DNA from 2 places in the Glaciimonas sp. PCH181 genome. Region 1 is predicted to be linked to the other one. Evidence: predicted binding sites of a transcription regulator. Region 1 holds the regulator's gene; the other holds the start of a gene.

Region 1 (15,554 bases):
CGTGAAATGCCCCAGTCGCGCAGGCGGTAGGTGATTTTCTTTTCGCCTAAACCATGGGCCGCGAGGTCGGCAGCGATGGCGTCAACCGCTTCTTGATAGCCCATGCCATCGTATTTGCCAGAGTCTACGCAGCGGCCGTTTTCTTTGTCGGCATACCAATCATGCCAAGTTTCGGTGGAATACACTTTGTCTGCGACGGCAATGACCGGGCGAATCGGCAGAACGTATTTTTGAGCGAAGGCAAAGTCGCGCTCGTCATGCGCCGGTACGCCCATCACCGCGCCGTCGCCGTAGGTAATCAGCACGTAATTGCCGACCCATACTTCGACCAGTTGACCTGTTAAAGGATGAGAAACGTAGAGGCCGGTTGGCATACCTTTCTTTTCCATGACCGCCATATCGGCCTCAGCAACGCCGCCTTTTTTGCATTCGGCGATGAATTCGGTCAGTTCTGGATTGGTTTTGGCGGCGAAGGTTGCCAGCGCATGTTCTGGCGCAACGACGCAAAAGGTCACGCCCTTGATGGTATCGACACGGGTGGTGAATACCCATAGCTTGCCATCTTGAATCAGTTCGCCGTTTTCGGTGATTTTATGTGGGAAGGCAAAGCGTACGCCTGTCGATTTGCCTATCCAGTTGGCTTGCATCAGACGTACACGCTCTGGCCAGCCCGGTAATTTGGTTTCGACGTGATCGAGTAATTCTTCAGCGTAATCGGTGATCTTGGCGTAATACATCGGGATTTCACGCTTTTCAATTAGCGCGCCGGATCGCCAGCCGCGACCGTCGATGACTTGCTCATTAGCCAATACGGTTTGGTCTATCGGGTCCCAATTGACGGTGCCGGTTTTTTTATAGATGACGCCTTTTTCAAGCATCTTCAGGAACATCCACTGGTTCCATTTGTAATACTCTGGCTTACAGGCCGTCATTTCACGTGACCAATCGATGGCAAGTCCCATCGATTGCATCTGGGCTTTCATGTGTTCGATATTGCTGTACGTCCATTGCGCCGGAGGCACGTTGTTCGCCATTGCCGCATTTTCCGCCGGCATGCCGAAAGCATCCCATCCCATTGGCATCAAGACGTTGTAATTGTTCATCCGCATATAGCGATACATGACGTCGTTGATCGTGTAATTGCGCACATGGCCCATATGCAATTTGCCGGATGGATAAGGCAGCATTGAACAGGCGTAAAACTTCTTCTTGTCCTGACCGTTCTGGTCTTTCGCGTGTTCGACGACTTTGTAGGCATCTATAGCGCGCCAATGGTCTTGCGTCGATTTTTCGACGTCGGTCGAGCTGTATTTTTCTTGCATGGCGTGGATGGGGCTAAAAAAGTGAATGTGAGAGCATGGGGTGAATTCACCCGGAACCAATGATTATACTGGTTCATGTGCTGGTGTACGACAGGGGACTTACGGAGATGCTATCCAATGCGATACAAACGGGATCTATATGCCGCTCATCATTGAGTGTCGACTAGGCAGATTTTGGCTGATTCAAGCCTGATAACGCCATGGATAGAGGAATTCTGGAGGAGTAGAGCAGCGATTGTCTAGCGGGTAGACCTTGGTGAATTTACTTGTTTGCCTGGGTATTTTTAGGATCGGTAACAAAACCAATCTTGGTCAACCCATTATTTTGCGCCAAAGACATGACTTCAGCCAGAACTTGATAACGGGTGTCTTTATCGGCGCGCAATTGTAATTCTGGTTGCGGTTGCTTTTGAGCAGCGGCAATAAGTCGCGGGGCTAGCTCATTTTCGGCAATAGGGGCGTCGTTCCAGAACATTTTTCCGGCACGATCAATCGACAGCGCAATTGTCTCTGGCTTTTCAGGGGCAGGGGCGGATTGTGCGGTTGGCAGGTCGACTTTCACCGCGTGCGTAAACAACGGCGCCGTGATGATAAATATCACCAGCAGCACCAACATCACGTCTACCATCGGCGTGATATTGATATCCGCCATTGGTGCAGCTTGCTGATTGTCGTTAAATCCGCCGAATGCCATTCTTAATCCTGGATGAGTTGCTGTCGATTAATAGCGCTGTATTTTGTAGTCGTATCCGTATGCTGGTAATTTATTTACCGACTCGGCTACCTGTTGTCAGATAAGCATGCAGATCATGGGCAAATGCATCTAATTCCGCCAGTGTAATCCGATTCACGCGGGTGAATGCGTTGTATGCCAGCACAGCAGGGATAGCGACCACTAAACCGAGCGCAGTCATGATCAGCGCTTCGCCTACCGGGCCCGCGACCTTATCGATTTGCACTGTGCCAGATGCAGAAACCGCCATCAATGCATGGTAAATACCCCAGACAGTGCCAAACAAGCCGACAAACGGTGCTGTTGAACCGACCGATGCCAGCAAGGTTAAGCCGCTTTCCAGTCGTGAAGAAACACGGTTGATTTCGCGGCGTAAAGTGCGTGTGATCAATTCGCCAAGGTCAGTCGCCGCATTCAGGGATGCGGCGGAATTGCCAGCCGCCGGGGTTCTGATCGCAGCAGCATCGGCTGCTTGCTCGGCTAATGGCGCATAGACGTTTTCAGTATCGACGGGTTTGATGAGGGCAATTGCATCGCGCATTGTGGACGCTTGCCAAAAGCCATCCAGCGCCGAGGCGCTGCGGCGAATGCGCCACGAACTTAAGGTTTTAGACAGGATATAAAACCAGCTGACGACAGACATCAGTAGTAGCAAATATGCCACGGCATGCGAGACTGCATCGCCCTGTGCCCAATAATGCGCGAAACCAAGATTATCATTCATGATGGTGATCCAGAGGTTGGCATAAATGACAAGAAAGATAGCGGAAAAGACATAAAATTAACGCAGACCGAGCACATCCTGCATGTCATACAATCCGGTTGTCTTGTCAATCAGGAAACGTGCAGCACGCAGACTGCCATGCGCATAAGTAACCCGGCTGGAGGATTTGTGTGTAATTTCTACCCGTTCGCCATCGCCCGCAAACATGACTGTGTGATCGCCGACGATATCACCGCCACGGATGGTAGCGAAACCGATAGAAGAAGGATCGCGTTCACCAGTGACGCCTTCGCGGGAATAGACCGCAACATCATCGAGTTTGCGGCCTAGCGCAGCGGCGATGACTTCGCCCATTTTTAAGGCCGTGCCCGATGGCGCATCAACCTTATGACGGTGATGGGCTTCGATGATTTCAATGTCATAGCCGTGCGAGAAGCTCTTCGCGGCCAATTCCAGCAATTTCATGGTGACATTGACGCCGACACTCATATTCGGCGCGAACATGATGGCGGTTTTTTCAGCAGCAGCGGAAATGGCTGCTTTACCTGCTTCGTCAAAGCCGGTCGTGCCGATAATCATCTTGATGCCATGCTCAGCGCAATACGCCAGATGCTTCAGCGTGCCTTCAGGGCGCGTAAAGTCGATCAGATAATCGGCATTCGCCAGGCTGGTCGCCAGATCGGATTCAATTATCACGCCAGCGGGTGCGCCTAGAAAAGCAGCAGCGTCGGTTCCCAATCCGGGCGATGTCGGTACATCCAGCGCGCCCGCCAATATCGCATCGTCCGCATGCTGAATAGCTTCGATCAGCATGTGACCCATACGCCCGGATGCGCCAGCAACGGCAATTTTCATTTGATTCATCGTTAATTTAAACTTCCGACTTATTATTTGCAGTGTTATTTGACTGTAGATGTAGGAGGAGGCAAAGGCACATCCTTGGCAATACCCTTATCTTGGGTCGCTTTCTTGGCTTCTTTATCGCCACCGGAAATTTGTGCCAGATATTCTGCCTCGGTCGGCAAATCGCCGCCGCCTTCAACATGGGTCACCAGGTTGTCTTTAAAGAATACACTGACGCGACTGGAGGTGATTTCGCCGTTGCCTTTTAGCAGACGGAATACATAATCCCAGCGATTCGCGTGAAATATATCTGTTAGCAATGGCGTGCCAAGTGCAAATGATACCTGCTCGGTAGTCATGCCTTCTTTTACCTGCGAGATCATTTCTCTCGACACAAAATTGCCCTGTTGAATATTTGGGCGATAAGGCGAGAAGATACCGAAAAACCGGCGATTCTTGACGGTTTGGACGCCTGCATCTGCTGTCGCGGCAGTCGGCGCTGTTGCGCTGGTGGTGCCTGCATTGGTGCCGGTGGCCGCCGTCGGATTGTCGATCAGGGGATTTTTGGAAGCGCAGCCAGCGAGTAACGCTACTGAAACAGCAGCGATGGTCAGGACAGAGGTGCGGTTAATACAAGAGAGCAACATGCGCATAAGGATCTCAATTGATTGAGCAATTGTGCTAAAACGCTATATGATAAAGCAGATCATCCATTTGCGACGTAAACATGCCTAACAATCCATCTGAACTAAAAGCAAGCGGCCTAAAAGCTACTTTGCCACGACTTAAAATTTTGGAAATCTTCCAAAATAGTGAAGTACGTCATCTGAGCGCTGAAGACGTTTATAAAATTCTGCTGACCGAAAATCTTGATGTCGGTTTGGCAACTGTATATCGCGTATTAACGCAATTTGAGCAAGCTGGCCTATTGCAGCGTAATCATTTTGAGACCGGCAAAGCGGTTTTTGAGCTTAACGAAGGCTCACATCATGACCATCTGGTCTGTCTGGTGTGCGGTCTTGTGGAAGAGTTTTACGACGAAGAAATCGAAAGTCGTCAAAAAGCAGTTGCCAAAGAGCACGGTTTCGAGATTGCCGATCATGCTTTGGCGCTATATGGCCATTGCCGGTCATGCGTTAAGAAATAACGGCGAAGAAAGATTTCACGCGGGATTTTTGCTACGTAGGTAGTCAGATGCCGGCAATTAAGCCAAACGCATTAAGCCAGACTAGTTCTGGCTTAATGCGTTTGAGAGTAATTTTGCCGTAATGTCTACAATCGGGATGACCCTTTGATAGGCCATCCGGGTTGGTCCGATGACGCCTAGCGTACCGACGATCTTACCGTTGACCTCATACGGCGCGGTAACGACGCTCATTTCTTCCATCGGGACGAGTTGGGATTCTCCGCCGATAAAAATTTGCACACCTGTAGCCTTGCCGGAGATATCTAGCAAGCGCATCAAATTGGTTTTTTGCTCAAACATATCGAATAGCTTACGCAACGAAGCCATGCTCGACGATAAATCGGTCACGCTCAAAAGATTGCGTTCACCTGAAATCACAACATCATCTGCGTTGTCCGTCATCGCATCGCTGCCAGCCTCAACCGCGGCTTGCATCAAGCGCGTCATGTCGTCGCGCAGTTGCAGCACTTCGCTTTGTAAACGATGGCGAACATCGTCTATGCTGTGGCCGCCGTAATGTTGATTGATGTAATTTGCGGCTTGTACTAACTGGGACGGGGTGTAATCGACATCGGTTAGCAGCAACCGGTTCTGGACATCGCCGCTGGGGCCCACGATGACCAGCAAGATGCGTTTTTCGGATAACCGTAAAAATTCGATTTGCTGGAAGATGGATTCGCGCCGGGGCGTTAGTACGACACCAGCAAATTGCGACAACGACGATAGCACTTGCGCAGCGTTGGCAATGATCTTTTGCGGCGAGTTGGTTTGCAGGCGCGATTGCATCCGGGATTCAAGGGCGCTTTCATCAATCGGCTGTACCGTCAGTAACGTATCGACAAACACCCGATAACCACGCGGCGTTGGTACCCGTCCGGCAGAGGTATGCGGACTGGCGACAAAGCCCATTTCTTCCAGATCCGCCATGATATTGCGAATCGTGGCAGGCGATAACTCTAATCCCGAAATCTTTGAAAGCGCGCGCGAGCCTACCGGCTGGCCGTCGAGAATGTAACGTTCTACGAGGGCTTTCAGAAGAGTTTGAGCGCGGGTATCAAGATGCATGGGCAGTATTTTAGCGAGCGCTGGCTCAGCTTGCCAGCCCCTTATGGATGTACTTATACACTGTTACGCCACGTTGCGCTTGTTCAGTTGTTGTCGTTTACTTACTCTCTGACGGCAGAGTTTAGATGCTGCTGGCGGCTTAGCGGCTTGTGACGCTCTGCAAATGCAGCCAAGCCTCCAAATCGTGCAGTGTCACGCATTCTGCATCGGCATCGATTCCGGCCGGTAGCGTCCGCTCAAAACGATTGATCCAGACACTGCGCAGGCCAGCCTGGCGAGCACCGACTACATCCAGCAATGGATCATCACCGACATAAACAGTTTCTTCCGGCCGGACCTTAAGCGCGTCGCAAGCGGCATGAAAGATGGTCTGATCGGGTTTGGCGCAGCCGAAAGTATGGGCGGCTATGGAGATGGAAAAATGCGGTGCCAAGCCGATTTTATCCAGATCGGCAAAGCCATTGGATATCGATCCCAGCAAAACACGTTGACCCAGACGGGTTAACGCTGGCTGAACATCGTCGAATGGCGTGACCGCATGGCGCGCTTCGGAAAACAGCGCCATCGCAGCATCGACCTTGGCCGTATCTTCTCCCACACTTTGAAATGCCTCGGTCAGTCCGGCATGGCGTAAAGCCCATAAATTGATCTTGAATAGCGGATTTGTATTGCTCATCGCAATACGTCTTTGCCGCAGCGTTTCAATCGTAAATGTCTGCGTGACTGCCGGTGCATGCAACGCTAACCAGTCGTACAGTAATTGTTCGGCTCTCACCAGCACGGGCATAATCGGCCACAGCGTGTCATCCAGATCGAACAGGACAGCTTTTATGGGGGCATGGGATTGTGGGTGGTTAGCGGTATTTGTCATATTGCGCATGATAGATCAAATTGTCTGCGGAGTATCCTCCAAGGAAGCTGTAACACCGGGCTAAATTATGGTTTAATCGCCAGCATGTGGCCTATAAAATTATCTCATCAGCAAAATTTCCCCAATTTGCCAAAAACCATTGCGATTGTTGGCAAGTATTATGCCGCCGGTATTGCCGAATCATTAAACGAGGTCGCCGCATTTTTGCTGGCGCGCGGGCATAACGTCGTGTTTGAAGCTGAGACCGCGCAAAACATCGCCCTGACCGGATTTGACGCGTTGACGCCTGCGCAAATCGGCCTTCAGGCCGATGCTGCGATTGTCCTTGGCGGCGACGGCACCATGCTTGGTATTGCCCGCCAACTCGCGCCCTACGATGTGCCGTTGATTGGTATCAATCAAGGCAGACTGGGATTTATGACCGATATTTCGCTAGAGCGGATGCTGCCGGTCCTGGGCGAAATGCTAGATGGCAACGTTGAATCCGAACGTCGTACGTTGTTGCAAGGGGTAGTGAAACGCGACAATGCGGTTATTTTTAGTGCGCTGGCGTTTAATGACATCGTCGTGTCACGCGGTGCGACGACTGGCATGGCCGAACTCCGAGTCGATGTCGATGGTCGATTTATGTATAACCAGCGTTCGGATGGCCTCATTGTCTCGACCCCGACCGGCTCGACGGCCTATGCGTTGTCGGCTGGCGGTCCATTGCTACATCCGTCGCTTAGCGGCATTGTTTTGGTGCCGATTGCGCCGCATGCGTTATCAAATCGACCGATCGTGGTGCCCGACAGCAGCGAAATCGTGATCGAAATCGTCAATGGCCGGGATATTAGTGTCAATTTTGACATGCAATCGCTAGCCAGCCTGCAATCGGGCGATCGTATCGCGATTAAACGTTCCGATCACACGATTACCTTTTTGCATCCTGCTGGCTGGAGCTATTACGAGACGCTGCGTCAAAAATTACACTGGAACGAATATCCTTCTGCGGATGGACATTTGCGCTGAGCCAGACCGAGTCAGAAAGCCGCAATCAGATCGCCCTGTATTCTGGGCGATCAATTGCAGTACACTGCCCGCTCAAATGCCTGAACCGTTTCTGTTATCGACGTTGCTGAGCGCTCACGTGAAAACGCTTGAAACCGATTTTTGTCTCACAAACCGATCTAAGTTCAACCTCTAATTCAACCTCTAACTCAACTCCATGCTGCGCACCCTTTCCATTCGCGATTTTGTCATCGTTGATGCCATTGAGCTTGATCTGGCGTCTGGCTTTACTGTTTTCACCGGCGAAACCGGTGCAGGCAAATCCATCCTGATCGATGCGTTGGCCTTGGCGCTGGGCGGGCGCGGCGATGCCAGCGTGGTACGTGAAGGTGCGGCTAAAGCAGATATCAGTGCCGAGTTTTCAGTCTCTCGCTACAGCGAAGGCAGCCCGATTGATACCAGTGAGGCAGTCAGAGCGTGGCTGGCGGTAAATGAATTTGAAAGCGAAGAGGGCGGTGTGCTGCTGCGACGCGTTATCGACAACGCCGGACGCTCTAAAGCGTATATCAACGGGATTGCCGCGACAGCAGGACAGTTGCGCGAATTGGGTGAAATGCTGGTCGATATTCATGGTCAGCACGCGCATCAATCATTGTTGAAAGCCGATTCGCAACGGCTGTTGCTGGATGGGCAAGCCGGTTTGCAAGATGAACTGCAACTGGTTTCCACCGCTTACAAGAGCTGGCGCGCCTTAGCTAAACAACGGCTGGAATTTGAAACTAACGCCAAAAACGTCATGCTGGAACGTGAACGGCTCGAATGGCAAGTCAATGAGCTGGAAAAGCTCGCCGTCAAGCCCGGTGAATGGGATGACATTACCAATGAGCATAGCCGTTTGTCCCACGCTGCCAGTCTGATCGAAGGTGCGCAAGAAGCGCTGAATCTGATCTCTGAAGCAGAAATTCCGATGCTGTCCCAGTTGGCCGGCTTGAATATCAAGATTAGTAAATTGGTCGACGTCGACAACGATTTAAAGCCAGTATTGGAAGCGCTGGAGCCAGCACGGATTCAGTTGCAAGAGGCAGTTTATGCGCTCAATGATTATTTAAGCAGGATGGAGCTGGACCCCGCCCGCTTGCACGAAGTTGATCGCCGGATGGAAGTTATCCATTCCGCGTCGCGCAAATTCCGACTGGAACCAGATGCCATACCGCAGGAACTGGCGACGCTTTCCACGCAATTGCAGCAGTTGGCCGACGCCAGCGATCTTGATGCATTGCGCGTGCAGGAAGAGAAACTAAAGGCGACCTATCTTGGATTGGCGCAGAAATTATCCAAGGCGCGGGGTAAAGCAGCCAAAAGCCTGACCGCCACAGTGACAGCGGCGATGCAAGAATTAAGCATGAGCGGCGGGCGTTTTGAAGTCGCCTTGAATCCTTGCGAACCAACGCTGCATGGAATAGAGCAAGTTGAATTTTTGGTCGCCGGTCATGCTGGCGTGGTACCGCGACCGCTGGCGAAGGTCGCTTCTGGGGGCGAGTTGGCGCGGATTGCATTGGCGATTTCGGTCATTACTTCCAGCGCTACCGCCACGCCAACCTTGATCTTTGATGAGGTCGATAGTGGCATCGGGGGCGGCGTGGCCGAGGTTGTCGGCCGTTTGCTTAAGCGCCTCGGTCAAGCGCGTCAGGTATTATGCGTAACGCATTTGCCGCAAGTCGCCAGTCAGGCTAATCAACATTTTCAAGTCAGCAAGCAAAGCGCAGCAAACAAAACGGTGTCGGCGATTGATGGTCTCGATACCAAAAGCAGAGTGGAAGAAATTGCGCGGATGCTAGGTGGAATAGAAATAACCGCCACGACGCGTAAACATGCACGAGAATTATTGGCGTCGTAGTTGGCGCTGCTACGGTAGCTAGCTGATTACCTGCTGCGATGAGATTCTTGTAGGCATTATCCGCAACAATCCACGTTTGACCTTTTACCGAAAAAGCCAGCGCTAAGCTGTCCCCAAAACTGCACGCGCCTATCTCGGCGCGGCAAATTTTCAGGAAATTCCGCATGACTTTTCGTAAAGAACCGCCTTTCACGCATGGCGCTACGCTAAAAACAGCGGTAGTGTTGGTCAACCTGGGAACGCCGGATGCGCCAACCGCCAGCGCCGTGCGACGCTATTTGAAACAGTTTTTATCCGATACTCGCGTGGTCGAAATCCCCCGCATCATCTGGTGGTGCATTTTGCATTGGATCATTTTGCCGTTTCGCTCCAGCAAATCAGCGCAAAAATATGCATCGATCTGGACCAATGAAGGTTCGCCGTTAAAAGTGAATACAGAAAAGCAATCCATGCTGTTGCGGGGTTATTTAGGTCAACGTGGCCATAAAGTCGAGGTTGCTTACGGCATGCGTTATGGCAATCCATCCTTGTCGTCAGTGTTGGATAAGTTAAAAGTCGATGGCTGTGATCGGATATTGATTCTGCCAGCGTATCCACAGTATTCAGCGACCACAACGGCCTCTATTTTTGATGCGGTATTCAGCCATTACGCACAAATCCGGAATATCCCGGAATTGCGTCTGGTAAAAAATTACCACGACCATGAAGCGTATATCCAAGCGTTAAAAGAGTCAGTTTTGGCCCATTGGGAAATGAATGGCTTGCCAGACAAACTGGTGATGAGCTTTCATGGCGTACCGAAGCGGACCTTGCTTCTGGGCGATCCCTACCACTGTGAATGCTATAAAACAGCAAGATTGTTGGCGCACGCGTTGGATCTGTCGCAAGACCAATATATGGTCACGTTTCAGTCACGTTTCGGCAAGGCCGAATGGCTGCAGCCTTACACTGCGCCGACATTGGAAAAGTTGGCGAAGCAGGGTATTGGGCGGGTTGATGTGATGTGTCCAGGCTTTACCAGTGATTGTCTGGAAACGCTGGAAGAGATCGGAATTGAAGCAAAGGCGGATTTTTTGAAGGCTGGAGGGAAAGAGTTTTATCTTATCCCTTGCCTGAATCAATCGCCCGCATGGATTAATGCGCTGGCGATGTTGGTGGAGGAGCAACTAATTGGCTGGCCGACGCGGTTGTCCGTCAGCGAATTGGCAGAACAGAAAGCGCAAGCAGTTGTGCAAAAAAATGAGGCGATCAGGATCGGTGCAGTCTCGTAAGGCAAGAACAGTTCGAGGTTGGTTGTGTTTATGATTAGTAAAGCGCAATTAAATTTGAATAGCTAATCCAGCCGGCTGCAAGCGATATATAAACGAGCGTCATGGCGTAAATAAGGGACAATTTCACGATTTTCTCCTTGCAGATTCAACTTCTATGGCCTGAAATTGCTATATGTAAGAGCAATTTGATTCAGAATAGGGCTATTGCGGCATCGCAGCAAACGCAAACCGGTAAAATGTGCAACAAATTGTTGCTACGGCTGTAATTTGATGGGATATAAATCCCTTGAAAAAGTAGGAGATAGCCCCATTTGGCTATGCATAGAGCGAGCGGGGCAAGCCTCGTATCAAGCTGAATTCAACGCGTATTACAGTGGGTTCGCCATAGCAGCGGCGCAAATACCCGCATTAACCACCGCATTAACACGCTAAACACATTATTTAAGTCATATATTGCTGGAGATTTTTGAATGGAAGATATGGAAAAGCAGACCGTGCAAGTTGAAAACGAAAAAAACCATTGCTGAAGAGCAAGCAGCCGTCACGACCGAATCGGCTCTGGAAATCGCATTAGCCGAAGCGCAAGCCAAAATCGCTGATATGCACGATGCGTTTTTGCGTGCCAAGGCCGAATCCGAGAATATCCGTCGTCGCGCTCAGGAAGATATCGCCCGTGCCAGCAAATTCGCCATCGAAAATTTCGCTGAAGCAATGGTGCCAGTTAAAGATAGTCTGGAAATCGCCTTAAAGCTGGAAGCGCCATCGGTAGAGTCGTTAAAAGAAGGCGTGGAAATGACGTTGAAACAGTTGACCGCGGCGTTTGACAAAAATCGCCTGCTGGAAATTGCGCCTGAACCGGGCGACCGTTTGGACCCGATGAAGCATCAGGCGATTTCGATGGTGCCTTCTGAGCAAGAAGCTAATACAGTCGTCAGCGTGTTGCAAAAAGGTTATACCATTTCGGACCGTTTATTGCGTCCGGCGTTGGTCACTGTTGCTCAAAGCAAATAAACGAAAAATAAGCGAAAAATTAAAAATAAACGCTTATTGGGACCTGAAAAGGGTTGAAAGCATCGTTTTTCTCCCAATATTCAGAACATCAAAATTCAACAAATTAAGTAAAGGACAGCATCATGGGTAAAATTATCGGCATTGACTTGGGTACCACCAATTCTTGTGTTTCCATCATGGAAGGCGGCAAGCCTAAGGTTATCGAAAACTCGGAAGGTGTGCGTACTACGCCATCCGTTATCGCGTATCAAGAAGATGGCGAAATTCTGGTCGGCGCCCCGGCAAAACGCCAGGCAGTCACCAACCCAAAAAATACCCTGTACGCTACTAAGCGTCTGATCGGTCGTAAGTTCGACGAAAAAGAAGTCCAAAAAGACATCGCGTTGATGCCTTACGAGATCACTAAAGCCGATAACGGCGATGCATGGATTGCTGTCCGCGACAAAAAACTGGCACCTCAACAAATCGCCGCAGAAGTTTTGCGCAAAATGAAGAAAACCGCTGAAGACTACCTCGGCGAAGAAGTAACTGAAGCGGTCATCACCGTTCCTGCTTATTTTAACGATGCGCAACGTCAGGCAACTAAAGACGCTGGCCGTATCGCTGGTCTGGACGTAAAGCGCATCATCAACGAGCCAACCGCTGCTGCGCTGGCATTCGGCCTGGATAAAACTGAAAAAGGCGATCGCAAGATTGCTGTGTATGACTTGGGCGGCGGTACTTTCGATATTTCGATCATCGAAATCGCGGACGTTGACGGTGAAATGCAATTTGAAGTGTTGTCGACGAACGGCGATACCTTCCTCGGTGGTGAAGATTTCGATCAACGCATGATCGATTACATTCTGGACGAGTTCAAAAAGGTCAATGGTATCGATTTGGGCAAAGATGCGATTGCATTGCAACGTATCAAAGCTTCGGCAGAACGCGCTAAGATTGAATTGTCATCTTCGCAACAAACAGAAATCAACGAGCCGTACATCGCGATGGCAAATGGCGCACCAGTCCATCTGACTATGAAGATGACACGCGCTAAGTTGGAATCGTTAGTTGAAGAATTGATCGAAAAAACCATCGCGCCTTGCCGTATTGCGATTCAGGACGCTGGCGTTAAGGTCTCTGACATTGACGACATCATTCTGGTCGGCGGTATGACCCGTATGCCTAAAGTGCAAGAAAAGGTCAAAGAATTCTTCGGCAAAGATGCACGTAAAGATGTGAATCCTGACGAAGCCGTTGCTGTCGGTGCTGCGATTCAAGGTTCGGTGTTGTCCGGCGATCGTAAAGACTTGCTGCTGTTGGATGTTACGCCTTTGTCGCTCGGGATCGAGACGATGGGCGGCGTCATGACCAAGATGATCAAGAAAAATACGACTATTCCGACTAAGTTTAGCCAAGTGTTCTCGACTGCTGACGACAATCAGCCAGCAGTGACCATCAAAGTGTTCCAAGGCGAGCGCGAAATGGCAGCCGGTAACAAAGGTCTGGGCGAATTCAATCTGGAAGGTATCCCGCCAGCATCACGCGGTACACCGCAGATCGAAGTGACTTTCGATATCGACGCGAACGGTATCTTGCACGTCGGCGCGAAAGACAAAGCAACTGGTAAAGAAAACAAGATCACCATCAAGGCAAACTCTGGTTTGACCGAAGAAGAAATTCAAAAGATGGTGCGTGATGCGGAATTGAATGCCGAAGACGACAAGCGTTTGAAAGAATTGGCTGAAACGCATAACCAAGGCGATGCGCTGGTCCATTCGACACGTAAATCACTGGCTGAGTACGGCGACAAGCTGGAAGCGTCTGAGAAAGAAAGCATCGAAGCCGCGATCAAAGAACTGGAAGAAGTGTTGAAGGGCAGCGACAAAGCAGCCATCGACAACAAATCCGCCGCTTTGAGCACAGCAGCGCAAAAACTCGGCGAAAAGATGTATGCCGACATGCAAGCGCAACAAGCTGCTGCGGGCGCTGAAGGTGCTGCTGGTGCTGGTGGTAACGCCGGTGCATCAGAAGGCAAAGCAAAAGAAGACGACGTCGTTGATGCTGATTTCAAAGAAGTAAAAGACAAGTAAACATTCGTCCGGCGGTGCATCGGGAAGTCTTCCGATGCACTGCAATGACGCGCCGGACAAAGCTTTTAGCTCTGTTCGGCGTTTTCGCTTAGAGCAAATTGCCATGTTGCTGCGTTGTTGAGCTCGATCCATCGTTTTACGTCCCCGATTCCGGGACGAACGAATTGAAAAGCCACTAACGTCAGCTACAAATATGTTCTTCAATAATAGGGTGCCAAAACATGGCGAAACGTGATTTTTACGAAATTCTAGGGGTTGCGAAAAACGCTTCTGATGAAGAAATCAAGAAGTCGTACCGCAAACTCGCGATGAAACATCATCCGGACCGTAATCCGGATAGCAAAGGTGCTGAAGATAAATTCAAAGAGGCGAAAGAAGCCTACGAGATGCTGTCCGACCCGCAAAAACGTGAGGCCTATGATCGCTATGGTCACGCCGGTGTAGACCCAAATATGGGTGGCGGAGGCGGTGGTGGTGGCAGTGGTGGTTTTGCGGATGCCTTTGGCGACATCTTTGGCGATATCTTCGGTGGTGGCGGTGGTCAACGTGGCGGTCGCAGCGCTGGCCCGCAGGTATATCGCGGTGCAGATTTGCGCTACAACCTGGAAATCACGCTAGAGCAGGCTGCGCACGGCTTTGACACCACTATTCGCGTTCCTTCATGGGATGCTTGCGAGCCGTGTCACGGCAGCGGTGCCAAGCCTGGCACAGAGCCAGTGACATGCCCGACTTGCGGTGGTCATGGTCAGGTCCGGATGCAGCAAGGATTTTTCAGCATTCAGCAAACTTGTCCAAAATGTCATGGTAGCGGCAAAGTCATCGCTGAACCATGCGCGTCTTGTGCAGGTGCCGGTCGTATCAAACGCAATAAAACCCTCGAAGTGAAGATTCCTGAAGGGATCGACGATGGCATGCGCATTCGGTCATCCGGCAACGGTGAGCCGGGCATGAACGGCGGGCCTCCAGGCGATTTGTATGTCGAAATTCATATCAAGCAGCACGGCGTATTTCAGCGTGATGGCGATGATTTGCATTGCGAAATGCCGATTTCGTTTGCTAAGGCGGCTTTGGGCGGCGAAATTGAAGTGCCGACGCTCAATGGCAAGGTCTCGTTCACGATCCCAGAAGGCACGCAGTCTAGCAAAACCTTCCGTTTGCGTAGCAAGGGGATCAAAGGGGTTCGTTCAGGCTATGCCGGTGATCTGTTTTGCCACGTCGTGGTCGAAACGCCAGTGAAGTTAAGTGATCGCCAGAAAGAACTGCTGCGTGATTTTGATTTGCTGACAACTGAAGGCGGCGCTAAACACAATCCTCAGACCAAGTCTTGGAAAGACAAAGTTAAAGAGTTCTTTGAGTAATTAAGGCGTTCTCGATAAAACGTCTAAAAATAGTTGCAAAAAGCCGCTGATCTTGACAGATCAACGGCTTTTTTACAATTTCAGTGCATACGAAGAACCGCATTTGATGCAATATTTACTCTTCCTGCATGCGGATTTTGAAAAAAATAAATGTAACTCTACAGTTTCGATAAAATGGCGGTCAAGTTGATTTACGTGAGTTGTAAAAATA
Region 2 (15,554 bases), 250 kb from region 1:
CCGCTCCAGGTAATCGCCCCGCGCCAGAATACGATCATCGCGCAGGTGAATGAGGTCCAGGCAGGTAAATGCTCAATATGCGGCAATAACACCATGATGCACGCAAACAGCAGCAATAAAGTATCGCTTTTGTCTCGTGGCAGGGCATTGAACCAAGAGTCTGTTTTGACGCCTACGGCCACTGAAGGTGAAGCTTTTTGCGCGTTGCTTTCTGTGCCGCTCATAGGCTGCCCTCATACAAAGCCAGCGCTTGCAAACACGCTTGCTGATGCGCTGCGCCAATTGCTGTCGGGTAATCGATGCGGCCGATGCGGAATGCATACGGCAATCCCAGGGTTTCTGCCTCTAGTATCCAACGCGTCATGCGCGATAGCTTGGTTTCTACGTCCATTACGTGGGGCAGTATTGCATAATCGATGACTAAGTCGCTGGCGGCGCCTCCCTCAAAATGTTTCGTAATCAAACTGGTTTCGCCATCGCTATTGAGTTTGGCAATCTGGCGCCATGCCAAGTGTTTAAGAGAGTCTCCGGCTTGGTAGGCCCGCACGCCGGCGAAGTCTTCGTGACCGGCAGTCGCGTTGCCGGTAGTGTTTGCAAGTGCTGTCATGGGCAGCGCAGGCGACGATTCATGCGATTCAGGTTGCGGATAAACTAATACTATGCCGTCCGGTTGCCAGTAACACCAGGAGCGCAGAAGTCCTAATGGAAAACGGGTTTGCAGTCGAACCCGCGGCGCTGCCAGCCAGCCACGTTCCAGCGTAGGCGTACTCAATACAACGCTACAAGATGCTGCCGAGGCGATATCAATCGGCTGCTCCATCACAGGTAAATCGGCGCCGATAAAGCCCAGCCATATTGCATATCGTGGATGCTTGCGGCGGTTAATCACTTGTAGTGTGAATAAGGCCTCCTGACCGGCGAATACGGGGGAGTTTTGACTTGCGGATAAATGTAAAAATGCCATATTCCGGAAAGTTAGATGCATATCGATCACTGCGCATGCCGCCAGTACAAAAGTCAGCGCGAAACCCAGGCTGAGGTTGTAATTGATGGCGCCGATGAACAGTAGCAACAAAATCACGAGGAACGCACAACCGGGGCGGGAGGGCATGATGTAGACGCGTCTTTGGCCTAGATATACCTCGCCGATTTCGGGTTCTCCCTCGCGTGGCCTGAACGGAAATTTCATGCCAAACGGTAACCTGAGATTGCGTTTCAATCTATTTTGCAGAATCTTCAGCATAGGTTTGCCGGGCGCCGTCAAACCGGTACGGATTTTAATAATTGCAGTACCAGATCGCGACTTCCCAAGGCGGTCCCGGCACCATTACGCGATTTTAACGGGCGTAATCGATGCGCTACGACCGGCACCAGCACCGCCTGTATATCTTCTGGAATAACATGATTGCGGCCCTCAAGCGCGGCCCAGGCTCTGGCCGCCTGCACCAACGCGATGGCGGCACGCGGACTCATGCCCTCGGCAAACAAGCCATCCTGACGTGACGCTTGTGCCAACGCCTGCACATAATCAATTAATGAAGTCGAGGTATGAATTTGTCGCAAGCTAAGCCGTGCATCGATTAACTCGGTCGGTTCCATCACTTTTTGCAAGGATTTGAGCAAGATGCGCCGGTCTTCGCCCAGCAACAACGCCCGTTCCGCCGCCGCATCCGGATAGCCCAGCGACAAACACATCAGAAAACGGTCAAGTTGCGACTCCGGCAGCGCAAAAGTGCCGACTTGGTGCGATGGATTTTGTGTCGCAATCACAAAAAACGGCTCAGGTAGATCGCGCGTGCGTCCTTCTGCCGTGACTTGCCGTTCTTCCATCGCTTCTAATAATGCCGATTGGGTTTTTGGCGTGGCCCGATTGATTTCATCGGCCAGCAAGACTTGCGTAAAAACTGGGCCGGGATGGAATACGAAGTTATTTTTCTCACGATCAAACACTGAAATGCCGACAATATCGGCTGGCAGTAAATCGCTGGTGAACTGTAGGCGGTTAAAGCGCAGTCCTAGCGAGATTGCCAATGCGTGTGCCAGCGTGGTTTTACCTACTCCCGGAACGTCTTCAATCAGTAAATGGCCGCCAGCCAGCAGACAAACCAGCGCCTGGCGAATTTGCAGATCCTTACCGACGACAATTTGGTTAACTTGTTTTGCGACTGCATGGATTTTTGCGAACATAGGGTTTTCGGTGAGTGCGAATGGTGTAAAAAGGGTATGTAAAAACGTGTGTAAAAGCGACTAAGCGCGCGCCGCAGCGCTATTGTGTATTTGAGAATAACGCGAATTCAACCACGAATGTCGGTAACGAAAATATCAAGATTACTCTCGGCAGATAATTCTGCTTATAAATAAATTAAGGTTGTTGTTTCCCCGTGCATGCAACGGGCATTTTCTTGGGTACACTAGACCCGGTAATAGGAGATTTTAAGCGAGCAATTCGATACTTAGAAAAATAAAATGACAACTGCTTTTTATACCCATCCCGACTGCAAATTGCACGAAATGGGTGCCTGGCATCCAGAGTCGCCGCAGCGGCTGCAAGCGATTGAAGATCAATTGATTTCAAGCCGTATTGCTCAATGGCTCGATTATCGGCAAGCGCCGGATATCGATGAAGCCGCGCTGGTGACGGCGATTGGGCGCGTGCATAGTCCCGAAGCGATTGAATTGGTGCGCACCAATTCGCTGGCGCTGGCCGACAGCGGCGAACTCCACTACCCCTTGGATGCCGATACATTTCTCAATAAACATAGCTGGCAAGCGGCATTGCAGGCCGTCAGCACGGCGATTGCGGCCACTGATGCTGTTATCGATGGCGAGCTGGAGAACGCATTTTGTTCGATACGGCCACCCGGTCATCACGCCACGCATGCCGCCCCGATGGGATTTTGCATGTTCAATAATGTCGCCATTGCTGCTCGCCATGCGCTTGAAGTGCGCGGCTTGGAACGCGTGGCGATAGTGGATTTTGATGTTCATCATGGCAACGGGACCGAGCAAGCCTTCTTGCAAGAGCCGAGGGTCTTGATGGTCAGTTTTTTCCAGCATCCGTTTTATCCATTTAGCGGCACCGAAGATGCCCCCGCAAACATCGTGAATGTCCCCGTGCCAGCTTATTCCGGCGGCGATGTGGTGCGTCAGCTTGTGATCGAAAAATGGTTGCCCGCGTTACACGCGCATCGACCGCAAATGATTTTTATTTCAGCGGGTTTTGATGCGCATCGCGAAGATGAAATGGGCCAAATGTCATTGGTCGAGGCCGACTATGCATGGATTACGCAGCAGATCATGCAAGTAGCCGATCAATACGCAGAAGGGCGCGTCGTCAGTTGTCTGGAAGGCGGCTATCATTTATCGGCGCTAGGCCGCAGTGTTGTGGCGCATTTGAAAGTATTAGCGGCGTTGGACTAAAATAAAAAGGCGTTTTTAGTTTTTTGCGGGTTGCCGTAAATAGATGGCAAGGCTGGCTAAATGCGGGCTTTTGTTGCCATTTCTGTGTCAATAGCGCGACTATTGAACTAAAACACAATGAAATAAGGCACTTTTAGCGACTTTTACGGCCTATTCCCCCTAAGTCCGACAGCACTCTCAGGTAAGTCCGTACAATAGCGGTTTATTTTCGTCAGACAAGAAAACGCATGTCCATACAATGGTTCCCCGGCCACATGAACGCTGCCCGCAAAAAGGCGGCGGAAGCCATGGAAAAGGTCGATATGATCATCGAAGTGCTGGATGCCCGCATTCCGCAGGCCAGCTGCAATCCGATGATCGAGCAATTACGGCTGTTTCGCCAGCGTCCTTGCCTCAAAATTCTGAATAAAAGTGATCTCGCCGATCCGGTCGCCACACAAGCGTGGATTAGCTATTACAACGCGCAAAAGGGCGTTCACGCCGTTGCGCTGAGCTGCAAAAAGCCGTCCGATGTTCTCAAAGTGCCGGGTTTAGCGTTAGCGCTGGCACCGCATCGTGGCACGCCGCTTAAACCTTTGCGCATGATGATCATGGGTATTCCTAACGTCGGTAAATCGACGTTGATGAATGCTTTGCTGAAAAAACGTGTCGCTGCCGTTGGCGATGAGCCTGCGGTGACCAAAGTGCAGCAGCGTTTATACATGAACAAAAACATGGTGTTGATCGATACGCCCGGTATGTTGTGGCCGAAGATTGCCTTGCCGAGTGATGGCATGATGTTGGCCGCCAGCCATGCCGTTGGCGTGAATGCCTTGATCGAAGAAGAAGTGGCGACGTATCTGGCCGACGTATTGCTACAGCGTTATCCGCAATTAGTTGCTGCTCGCTACAGTATGGAAATTACGGAAGCTACGGACGGTGTTGATGTCGTTGAAGGCGTCGCCATTCGTCGCGGTTATCGGCTTAAAGGCAGTGGCTTCGATGTGGAAAAGGCCGCAAACACGTTGTTGCAGGATTTTCGTACCGGCGCGCTTGGACGTATTTCATTAGAGACGCCGCAGAGTCGTGCAGAAAGCCTGGCGCAGCATCAGCAAGAATTGCTGGAAAAGCAGCAAGCCAAGGATGATGTGATCGCTGCCGCAGCTGCGGAAGAGCTTTTATATAATCCGCCGAGAGATGTTTCGGACACCTGATATAGCGGTGAATTGCTGACATTGCCGTTGCACAAAAAAGCCAATCTTTTAGATTGGCTTTTTTACTTCTGCCGGAAAACTCCAGCATTTAAGGCAGGGTTTGTTGCAATGATCGGCTAATCAGTCCATCCACATACATCGCAAATAATTCCCGGCCATCCTGACCGAACATGCGGATGCGTCCGGTATGCGTCAACAGCAATAAACCGACGCAATGACCGAACAGGGCTGTGGTTTCTCTTGCCGCTAAAGCTGCGGAACATCCACATTCCCTTAATCCGGCTTCCACGCCACCTAGCGCATCACGCAAACGTTGATTCAGATGTTCATTGAGTGTGGGCGTCAGTCCGAGCGGTTTCATTTCCTGAAAAAAATAAAATCCCAGATCGAGCTCTCTCGGATTTTTTAAATAAAAGTCATAAAACGCCATCGCGTCGTGTGTAATTCGTTCTGCTGCAGGAAGGGCATCGTTATGATGTTCGCGAACAGCGGCGTTGAGTTGTTCCAGCGATTGCTGGAGCAGATCGCCATATATTTCTTCCTTGTTTTCGTAATGATTGTAGATAGCGCTAGCGGTGTACCCAGCTTCACTGGCAATGGCGCGGACATTCGCTTTTAGCAGACCGTCTTTTTCGAAGACGCGCCGCGCTGCTTGCAGAATCATCTGGCGTTTCAGATCGTTGACTGCTCGCAAGCGAACGGTGCTGGGCTTATCCGTGCGCGCTGCATCGGGTGATGGCGCGGTAGCTGTATCCGGTATTGTTTTCAAGTTTGTTTGCTTGTTCATGGAACGAGTTTAGCATGGAGATTGCTCAAAAGTGAATGCTTGACTTTAAAATGAACAACGTTCATATTAATGATCGTTAATCAAAATTCGGAGATGAAAGCTATGTTGATGTCTTCTGCAGAATATCGCGAGTCGCTGCGTCGTTACTCGCCAACGGTGTACGTCGATGGCCGAAAAGTCGATTCGGTTGCCGATGAACCAGCATTCTTGCCAGGCATCAACGCGCTTGGCGTGACGTACGACTATGCCCTGGAAGAAAAGTACGCGCCGATTATGCTAGCTAAACAGCATACGTCCGGCAAAACGATTAATCGCATGCTGCACATCAATACCAGCAGCGGCGACCTGTTGAATAAGCTGGAGGCGGTGCGTCTGCTGTGTCAGGAAACCGGCTGCGCGCAGCGGTATCTTGCCCATGATGCGTTAAATGCGATCTACCAAGTCACGCATCGCATCGATGCGGATAAAGGTACGACTTACGGTCAAAACTTTCTGAATTATCTGCACGAAGTGCAAGATCGCGATCTGTCGCTAGGGATCGCGATGACGGATGCCAAAGGCGACCGCAGCAAAAAGCCGCACGAGCAAGCCAATCCCGATACCTACGTGCATATTGTTGAGCGCACTGCAAAAGGCATCCTTATTTCGGGCACCAAAGCCATCGTGACTGGCGCGCCGTATATGCATGAGTTTCTGGTCATGCCTTGTCGAAATATGTCGGAGCAAGATGCGGAGTTCGCGGTTTGCTGCGCGGTTCCTTGTGACGCACCGGGATTGACGATTGTGGCGCGTCCGGCGGGACGTCCGGGTGAGAAAGCGGCGTTGTTCAGCAATAAGTTTGGTCAATCTACGGGCGTGGTCATTTTCGATAAAGTGTTCGTCCCCTGGGAGCGCGTGTTCTATGCGGGTGAATGGGAGCATTCCGGCTATATGACCTATAACTACGCGACGCATCATCGGCACAGCTGCATCGGCGCACGTGCCGGTTTTGGCGATTTGCTGATAGGCGCAGGGGCGCTAATGTGCGAGGCGAACGGTTTTGATCCGGGCAAGGAAAATCATCTGCGCGAACAAATGGTGGAGTTGATCAAGATTACAGAGGGTTTTTACGCTTGCGGCGTGGCCTCATCGGTATACGCCAAAATGGATGAAGGATCGAACAGCTTTGTCCCCGATCCGGTCTTTTCTAATATCGGTAAATTGCTGTTATCGACGCAAATCTACGATATGCATCGCATCGCGCACTATGTTTCGGGAGGATTGATTGTTGCGTTGCCAGGACCGGACGAGGACCATAATCCGGCGACTGCGGCGACTCTGTCGGAAGTGCTGCGGGCGAATCCAGATGTGCCTTATGAAAAGCGGATACAGACGGCGCGTTTTATCGAGGATTTAACCGCCTCGTATCAGGGCGGCTGGTATTCTGTGATCAGCTTGCACGGCGGTGGATCGCCAGCGGCAATGAAGCAGGAAATTTATCGCAATTATCCGATCGGCAGCAAGGTGGAATTGGTTGAACGTTTGTTAGATCGTGGCTTAGTGGAAGAGCCGGGTCGGGCAATTTCTGCCAATAAACAACCGGGAAAATGTTGTTCGACTGGTTGCACAGTTCCAGGTCAGGCGGTCATGGTGGAGATGCCGCAGACGACTAAAAAATTGGAAAATAGCTGATCAAATTTGATGTGCATGTTGCGTGGATCAGTTGATCTACGTGCTGCGCTCATCGGATATATACGCACATTGATCAGCGGACGTACACGTTGCGCTGATTGGCGGACGTAATTAGGGCGAGGAAATCTTTACGATTTACCTCGCCCTTTAACCCTGCGGATATTTAGCAGATCGTAGTTGCGTCAGCCACTGAAGCAGCTACAGACCATGCTATTTTTACCAGGAAGTAATCACCGAATTTTTGTATTGATCGATGACAAACTGCTTCACTTCAGGGCTATGGTAAGCCTTGAGCAGTTTAGCAACCCACGGCTTGTCTTTATCCTCAGTACGCACGGCAATGATATTGGCGTAAGGGCCGCGTGCGGCTTCGATAGCGATACCATCTTTAGTCGGGCTGAGACCTGCTTTTTCTGCGAAATTACCATTGATCGCAGCGGCATCGAGATCATCTAGCGAACGCGGTAACTGCGCTGCGTCGATTTCCAGGATTTTCAATTTCTTTGGATTTTCAACGATATCTAACGGTGTGGCTTGTAACCCTGCGTTGGCTTTAAGCTTCAACAATCCCTGGGCTTGCAATAACAGCAAAGCACGTCCGCCGTTAGTCGGGTCGTTCGGTACACCGATACGCGCACCAGCTTTCAGGTCTTTCAATGACTTTATTTTTTTAGAATAAATGCCCATTGGGAAAGTGATGGTGTAGCCGACATTGCTCAGCTTGTAACCGCGATCTTTGATTTGCGCTTCCAGATAAGGCAAATGCTGATAGCTATTTGCGTCAAGATCACGCGCAGCCAAGGCGGCGTTAGGTTGAACGTAATCGCTGAACTCGACGATCTGAATATTCAGGCCATCTTTAGCGGCGATCTTTTTCACCACTTCAAGGATTTCAGCATGAGGGCCGCCGGTAGCGCCGATCTTGATCGTTTTTTCCTGCGCAAATACAGGTGCGGATATCAAGCTGGCGACGACGCCTAAACCAGCAAAAAATTGGACTAATTGACGACGATTCATTTCTTTCCTTTCTAGGGATGACTTACAACAATTCAGATTTTTTATGCGTGAAAGTAATATTTATTTGTGACTTAAACGACGCACCAGAATATCGCCCAGGGTTTGTACCAGCTGTACAAAGACAATCAAAATCAGTACTACAGCCAGCATGACTTCCGGCAAAAATCGTTGATAGCCGTAACGGATACCAAGATCGCCCAGACCGCCGCCGCCAATCGCACCGGCCATCGCCGAGTAGCCGACCAGACTAACAAAAGTAATCGTCAATCCGGCGATGATACCGGCGAACGCTTCTGGCACCAGCACTTTGTAGACGATTTGCCAGGTCGATGCGCCCATGGCTTGCGCAGCTTCGATCAGACCACGATCCACCTCACGCAGCGCGGTCTCGACCAAGCGCGCAATGAACGGGGCCGATGCCAGAGTCAGCGGTACAATCGCCGCAGCGGTGCCGATGGACGTGCCGACAAAAAAGCGCGTGAATGGAATCACTGCCACCAGCAAAATGATGAAAGGTGTAGAGCGGACTGCATTGACGATCAGCCCGGCAACGCGATTAAAAGCCAGACTCGGCAGCACGCCATCGCGGCCCGTCAGATGCAGCGCAATCCCCAGCGGAATCCCTAAAATGGCACCCAAAATGCCTGATATGCCAACCATCATCAGCGTCTCGCCGAACGAAGAAATGAAAAGATCGAGCATTTCAGATGACATGATTTAACTCCTCTACCGTCACGCCTTGCGCGCTTAAGTACTGCATTGCTGCTGCGATATCGGCGCTGCCGCCGTTGGCTAAAATTGCCAAGGAACCAAACGCCTGACCTTGAATTTCATCGATCTGGCCGTGCAAAATACTGAAATCCAAATTGAATTTACGCACAACTTCGGATAGCAGCGGTTGATTAACGCTGTCGCCCGTAAATGCCAGGCGGAACAAATGGTCGGTGCCATCGCCAGCATCGCTACCCGCCAGTCGTGTGCGCAAGCGCTGCAAGACGCCGGCAGGCAAATCTTGTGCGATAACATCGCCAATCATTGAGCGGGTCACCGGATGTTTGGGGGCGCGGAAGATATCGATTACCTGACCGTATTCGATCACTTCCCCGGCTTCCATAACGGCCATCCGGTCGCAGATCATTTTGATCACTTCCATTTGATGCGTGATAAGGACGATGGTCAGGCCTAGTTCTTGATTGATTTTGCGCAGCAGTTCTAAAATCGACCGCGTCGTTTCAGGGTCAAGTGCCGATGTGGCCTCGTCCGATAGTAATACTTTAGGCGCATTGGCAAGCGCGCGCGCAATTCCCACGCGCTGCTTCTGGCCGCCACTGATTTGAGCCGGATAGCGATCTTTCAGCGCAGTCAGGCCGACTAGCTCTAGCAACGGTGTGACTTTTTTGCTGATGTCGCTTTTCGACATCCCTGTCAGTTCCAGCGGCAGTGCGATATTGTCGTAGACAGTGCGTGACGACAACAAATTAAAGTGCTGAAAAATCATACCGATTTCACGCCGCGCTGCGCGCAATTGATCGGCACTCAGTGCTGTCAAATCTTTGCCATCAACGATGATCTTGCCCGAAGTAGGGCGGTTGAGAAGATTAAGCGTGCGCACTAACGTACTTTTGCCAGCGCCGCTGCGACCAATAATGCCGAAGATTTCGCCCTTGTTAATCGTCAGATCAACGTTGCGTACCGCATCCACCGGACCATTAGCCCCCTCGAACCGCTGGGTAACTGCTTGAATTTTTATCATTTCAGCATAAAAAAAGGCAGCCGACTGTCTCTGACTCCGACAATCTGCCGCCAATATAATTTTTTTGTAAGTGCTTATTTTATAAGGATTTTGTACTCGGGGAAAGTATCTTTTTGGTATAGGGTTATAACCGTTTTCTATATAAGATTTATCTTGTAGTTAAATCTATTTTTTGCGCGGCATTTTCGTTTTCATGAAGACACCCACGCTTTCTCATGAAATCGATATTCTCTTTTCATGTTGTTGAGTGGAGATGCGAAAGCGCCCGCGAGTTTCACATAGCCAGAACGTCGTGCAAGCTGCAAGGGCGGATAGGCCACGGGAGCGCCTGACTGCGACTCCTTCATCCATATAATCTGCTAATACGTGTTCTATTTTGAAAAGGGATTTCGCGCCTTCAGGCACGTATTGACGACGGTTTTCCCTTTTTTAAAATTAGAGCGTCTGTACTTTTCATTCAGACAATAAAAAGCCCACATCACTGTGGGCTTTTTATTAATCAACCAATACATCCTCAAAAAACGAAAGAAGAAATATCAGCCAACTCTGTGTGATCGTTGAGAATCGTATCTAGCGGTGGAAGATTGTGGCCGAGAAGCGCAGCCGTAGCATGTACGGTGAGCATCGCAGGCCACAAGATTGCGCCGCTAGATACAGTTGTCGAAGATCAATCTCACATTACATCATGCCGTCCATGCCACCCATGCCGCCCATACCACCCATACCGCCGCCCATGCCGCCAGCTGATTTGCCGTCTTCTGGCAATTCAGCGATCATTGCGTCAGTAGTCAGGATCAGGCCAGCAACCGAAGCTGCATTTTGCAGTGCTGAACGTGTAACTTTTGCTGGATCAAGAACACCCAGCTCAACCAAGTCACCGTAAGTACCGTTGGCAGCGTTGTAACCGTAGTTACCAGTGCCAGCCAGAACTGCATTGATGACAACCGATGGCTCATCGCCTGCGTTGAATACGATTTGACGCAGTGGCTCTTCAATCGCGCGCAGCACGATTTTGATACCAGCTTCTTGATCGGCGTTGTCGCCTTTCAGGTCCTTGACGTTTGCACGTGCGCGCAGGAAAGCCACGCCGCCGCCAGGAACTACGCCTTCTTCGACTGCAGCGCGAGTAGCGTGCAATGCATCTTCAACGCGTGCTTTCTTTTCTTTCATTTCAACTTCGGTAGCTGCACCGACTTTGATCAGAGCAACACCGCCAGCCAACTTAGCGACACGTTCTTGCAATTTTTCACGGTCGTAGTCTGAGCTTGCTTCTTCGATTTGAGCGCGGATTTGTTTAACGCGTCCTTCGATCGAGATTGCTTCGCCAGCGCCATCGATGATGATGGTGTTTTCTTTGCTGATTTCGATACGTTGTGCTTGACCGAGTTCTGCCAGAGTCACTTTTTCCAGTGTCAGGCCGACTTCTTCTGCAATCACTTGACCACCGGTCAGGATAGCGATGTCTTCCAACATAGCTTTACGACGATCGCCAAAGCCTGGTGCTTTAACAGCAGCAGTTTTCAGGATACCGCGGATGTTGTTGACAACCAGAGTTGCCAGTGCTTCGCCTTCGACGTCTTCTGCGATGATCAGCAGTGGACGGCCCGACTTAGCGACTTGCTCCAATACCGGAAGAAGGTCACGGATGTTAGAGATTTTTTTGTCGAACAACAGAACATAAGGCTGTTCCAGAGCAACAACTTGTTTTTCTTGGTTGTTGATGAAGTACGGTGACAGATAGCCACGGTCAAATTGCATACCTTCAACGATGTCTAGTTCGTTTTCCAGTGATTTGCCGTCTTCAACTGTGATAACACCTTCTTTACCGACTTTGTCCATTGCCTTGGCAATGATTTCACCGATATCGGTGTCGGAGTTAGCTGAAATCGAACCGACTTGCGCGATTTCTTTGCTTGTTGTCGTTGGTTTAGCCAGGTTTTTGATTTCTGCAACGATGGCGACAACAGCTTTGTCGATACCGCGCTTCAGGTCAGTTGGGTTGAAACCAGCAGCAACGTATTTGAAGCCTTCGCGCACGATTGCTTGAGCCAATACTGTTGCAGTAGTTGTACCGTCACCAGCGTTGTCTGACGTTTTGGAAGCAACTTCTTTAACCAGTTGCGCACCCATGTTTTCCAGCTTGTCTTTCAGTTCGATTTCTTTCGCAACTGAAACACCGTCTTTAGTAACGGTAGGGGCACCGAAGCTGCGCTCCAGAACGACGTTACGGCCTTTAGGGCCCAGAGTGACTTTAACTGCATTTGCCAACACGTTAACGCCGTTGACGATCTTAGCGCGTGCGTCATCACCAAAAATTACTTGCTTTGCTGCCATGTTTATTCTCCTGAATACGGTTGAATATGATGTGTAGATCAGCTTAAAACTTGGTTAAACGCGCTATCGCATCTTGCCGAATCGCTTCAACCTGCCTACACAATGCACAATGAATTACTTGCTTTCGACGACGGCGAACAAATCTTCTTCGCGCATTACCAGCAGTTCTTCGCCTTCGATCTTCACAACTTGACCAGCATATTTGCCGAACAAAACGCGATCGCCGACTTTAACTGCCAATGGACGTACTTTGCCGTCTTCCAAAATTTTGCCGTTACCGATGGCCAGAACTTCACCTTGATCCGGTTTTTCAGCTGCTGCCTCTGGCAGAACGATACCTGATGCGGTTTTAGTTTCGATGTCGAGACGTTTAACGATGACGCGATCATGCAAAGGACGAAGATTCATGTGTGACTCCTTCAAATTCAACAAGTTATGATTTTTGCAGCAACATCGCAGCAAACAAGACTGCACCGATTAGTTTGGCTTTTACGATGCGCCGCACAGAAAAAGTGACTAGGCCAGGGAGATTGTTAGCACTCTCACCTAACGAGTGCTAAGTATAGGGGTGGTTAGTTGATTTTTCAAGAGTGGATATTTTTTACTTTTCTTTTTATTTTCCTACAATGCCGAATTGCCCTTGGCGGTGACACTTTTAGCCAACGCGGAATGAACGTCCGATCTCTTAATTGATTAATGACAACTACGTTGCAGTTGTTTTATATCTATATGAGCTGCTCAAAACTCAAGAGCGTACCCGCAGCCAAGCCGCTACAATTGCCAACCGATGCAATGATTGTCGGATTAACTCCTTTGCAAAAGTGTGAAATCTCCATTTTTTAAGGTCTCAGCATGAGCTTACGTTTTTTTTATAGTCTTAAAAATCTGCTTTTCCATACCCATCCGCGTCTGGTCATCGCTTTCATCTTCGGCATCGTCATTTGGGCCTTACAGCCGCACGGATCGCCGATTACGCGTGGGTTAATTAGCTGGAATGCCGGGGTTTGGGGTTATCTGATTACCGTCTGGTGGATGATGGTGCGGGCAGGATCGGAGCAAGTAAAATGCCGCGCCGCCATCGAGGATGAGAACGACACCACGATTTTGGTGTTGATTTGCATCGCCGCGAGTTCAAGCATCGTCGCGGTCGTTTTTGGGTTGTCTCAGGCGAAGGATTTTTTGCCGGGCCCGAAAGAAGTTCGCTATTTATTCACCGGACTGACCGTGCTCGGCTCATGGTTTTTAGTCGCAACCATGTTCACGTTGCATTACGCCCGGCTGTTTTACAGCGCGGATGAGGATAAGCTGCCGTTGCGTTTTCCTGATGAGGAAAAGAATCCGGATTACTGGGATTTTCTGTATTTCTCGTTCACGTTGGCGGTTGCGGTACAGACTTCAGATGTCAGCGTGATGACCCGCTCAATGCGCAAAGTAGTGCTGGTTCAGTCGGTGCTGACATTTTTGTTTAATTCGGCGATTTTGGGGCTATCGATCAATATCGCGGCGGGTTTGATTTCCTGATCTGAATAAACGTCAGGCTAAAAGTCAGGCGTTTTCTGCTGGTTCAACCTTTGTCTCATTATGATTAACGGCCATTTTCAGGCCGGTTCATATGAATACTTTTCCAAAAAAAACGGACAGCCGAGGCTGTCCGTTTTTGTGCGCTACATCTTGTTTTACGCAGAGGCTTTACTGCCAGCCATACCGCTTCGCATACCAACCCTTCATCATCTGCGTCAGCACTGCATACGCGCCCAAAATCAGCAACAACCAAGGGAAATAGCTCAGTGGCAGCGCTTGCAGCTTGAAGTAATGCGCTAGCGGCGACATCGGCAGTAAAATCCCTATCGCCATAATGATGACGGTCATGCTCATCAGCGCCCACGAAGCACGGCTTTGGAAGAACGGTATTTTTCTGGTCCGAATCATATGCACAATCAGGGTTTGCGATAGCAAGCCTTCGATGAACCAACCTGACTGAAACAGCGTTTGATGTTCGTTCGTATTGGCCCCAAAGATGTACCACAGCAACGCAAATGTCGCGATATCGAAGATCGAGCTGATCGGCCCGAAAAAGATCATAAAACGACCGATTTCCTTAGGATCCCAACGCTGCGGTTTTTCTAAAAATTCCTTATCCACGTTGTCGAACGGAATCGTGATTTGAGAAATATCGTAAAGCAGATTTTGTACGAGCAGATGCAAGGGCAGCATCGGCAGGAACGGCAGGAAGGCACTGGCAACCAGTACAGAAAAGACATTCCCAAAATTCGAGCTGGCCGTCATTTTGATGTACTTCAGCATGTTTGCGAACGTCTTGCGACCTTCTAAAACGCCTTCTTCCAGCACCATCAAACTTTTTTCCAGCAGGATGATATCGGCGGCTTCTTTAGCGATATCGACCGCTGTATCGACCGAAATACCGATGTCTGCTGCGCGTAACGCCGGGGCATCGTTAATGCCATCGCCCATGAACCCGACTACGTGACCATTGTCATGCAGCCTGCGGACGATGCGTTCTTTATGATCCGGGCTGAGCTTGGCAAATACCGTGGTTTTTTCAACCGCAATGGCGAGGTCCGCGTCGCTCATATTCTCGACATCGGAACCTAGCAGCATGCCATCGACAGTCAATCCGACCTGACGACAGATTTTGGCGGTGACCAGTTGGTTATCGCCGGTCAAAATTTTGACGGTAACGCCATGTTTTTTCAGTGCATCCAGCGCTGGTTTAGTCGATTCTTTCGGTGGATCGAGGAAGGCAATATAACCAATCAAGACCAGATCCGACTCATCGGCAACGCCATACACTTCCTTGGTCGGCGGCAAATCTTTGGCCGCAACCGCAACCACCCGTAAACCTTCCGCATTCAGGCTGGCGGTGGTCTCGTGAATTTCTTTGAGCAGCTCGGCAGTGAATGGCACGACAGTGCCATTGTGACGGGCATGCGTGCAGACAGAAACGATTTCCTCAACCGCGCCTTTGCAGATCAATTCATGATGATCCTCACGCTCGCTGACCACGACCGACATGCGGCGACGCTGAAAATCGAATGGAATTTCATCGACCTTGCGATAGGCCGAGGCCAAGGCCATTTCACGTTGGAGTTCTGCGTGGTCAAGGACGGCCACATCCAGCAGATTTTTCAGACCGGTTTGATAGTGGCTGTTCAGATAAGCGTATTCCAGCACTAGATCATCTGGCTTACCGAGAATATCGGTATGACGCTCAAGAAAAATTTTGTCCTGTGTCAGCGTGCCGGTTTTGTCGGTGCACAGCACGTCCATTGCGCCAAAATTTTGAATCGCATCCAGGCGTTTAACGATCACTTTTTTACGTGACAAGGCAACCGCACCCTTAGCCAGCGTCGAAGTGACA

What was found. The regulator HrcA, encoded in region 1, represses chaperone genes, less so after heat shock. The targets are predictions, from matches to a motif close to TTAGCACTCNNNNNNNNNGAGTGCTAA.
Region 2: a site for HrcA is predicted at 12,709-12,735, ahead of groES (co-chaperone GroES). Genes of this name have one in related genera too.

What each region holds. Positions count from the first base shown of each region.
Region 1 covers NZ_PYFP01000002.1:647,375-662,928, reverse strand. The annotation lists gene leuS (leucine--tRNA ligase) at 1-1,322, opposite strand, end outside; gene C7W93_RS16155 (biopolymer transporter ExbD) at 1,585-2,016, opposite strand; gene C7W93_RS16150 (MotA/TolQ/ExbB proton channel family protein) at 2,087-2,779, opposite strand; gene dapB (4-hydroxy-tetrahydrodipicolinate reductase) at 2,837-3,643, opposite strand; gene C7W93_RS16140 (outer membrane protein assembly factor BamE) at 3,679-4,275, opposite strand; gene fur (ferric iron uptake transcriptional regulator) at 4,350-4,769, shown strand; gene hrcA (heat-inducible transcriptional repressor HrcA) at 4,851-5,873, opposite strand; gene C7W93_RS16125 (HAD family hydrolase) at 6,013-6,753, opposite strand; gene C7W93_RS16120 (NAD kinase) at 6,829-7,755, shown strand; gene recN (DNA repair protein RecN) at 7,952-9,631, shown strand; gene hemH (ferrochelatase) at 9,796-10,902, shown strand; gene grpE (nucleotide exchange factor GrpE) at 11,404-11,913, shown strand; gene dnaK (molecular chaperone DnaK) at 12,036-13,985, shown strand; gene dnaJ (molecular chaperone DnaJ) at 14,207-15,343, shown strand.
Region 2 covers NZ_PYFP01000002.1:399,843-415,396, reverse strand. The annotation lists gene C7W93_RS14905 (DUF3488 and transglutaminase-like domain-containing protein) at 1-224, opposite strand, end outside; gene C7W93_RS14900 (DUF58 domain-containing protein) at 221-1,189, opposite strand; gene C7W93_RS14895 (MoxR family ATPase) at 1,261-2,187, opposite strand; gene C7W93_RS14890 (histone deacetylase family protein) at 2,467-3,420, shown strand; gene ylqF (ribosome biogenesis GTPase YlqF) at 3,648-4,613, shown strand; gene C7W93_RS14880 (TetR/AcrR family transcriptional regulator) at 4,702-5,382, opposite strand; gene C7W93_RS14875 (4-hydroxyphenylacetate 3-hydroxylase family protein) at 5,503-7,071, shown strand; gene C7W93_RS14870 (MetQ/NlpA family ABC transporter substrate-binding protein) at 7,288-8,088, opposite strand; gene C7W93_RS14865 (methionine ABC transporter permease) at 8,149-8,802, opposite strand; gene C7W93_RS14860 (methionine ABC transporter ATP-binding protein) at 8,792-9,841, opposite strand; gene groL (chaperonin GroEL) at 10,520-12,175, opposite strand; gene groES (co-chaperone GroES) at 12,290-12,583, opposite strand; gene C7W93_RS14845 (DUF1345 domain-containing protein) at 13,028-13,696, shown strand; gene mgtA (magnesium-translocating P-type ATPase) at 13,865-15,554, opposite strand, start outside.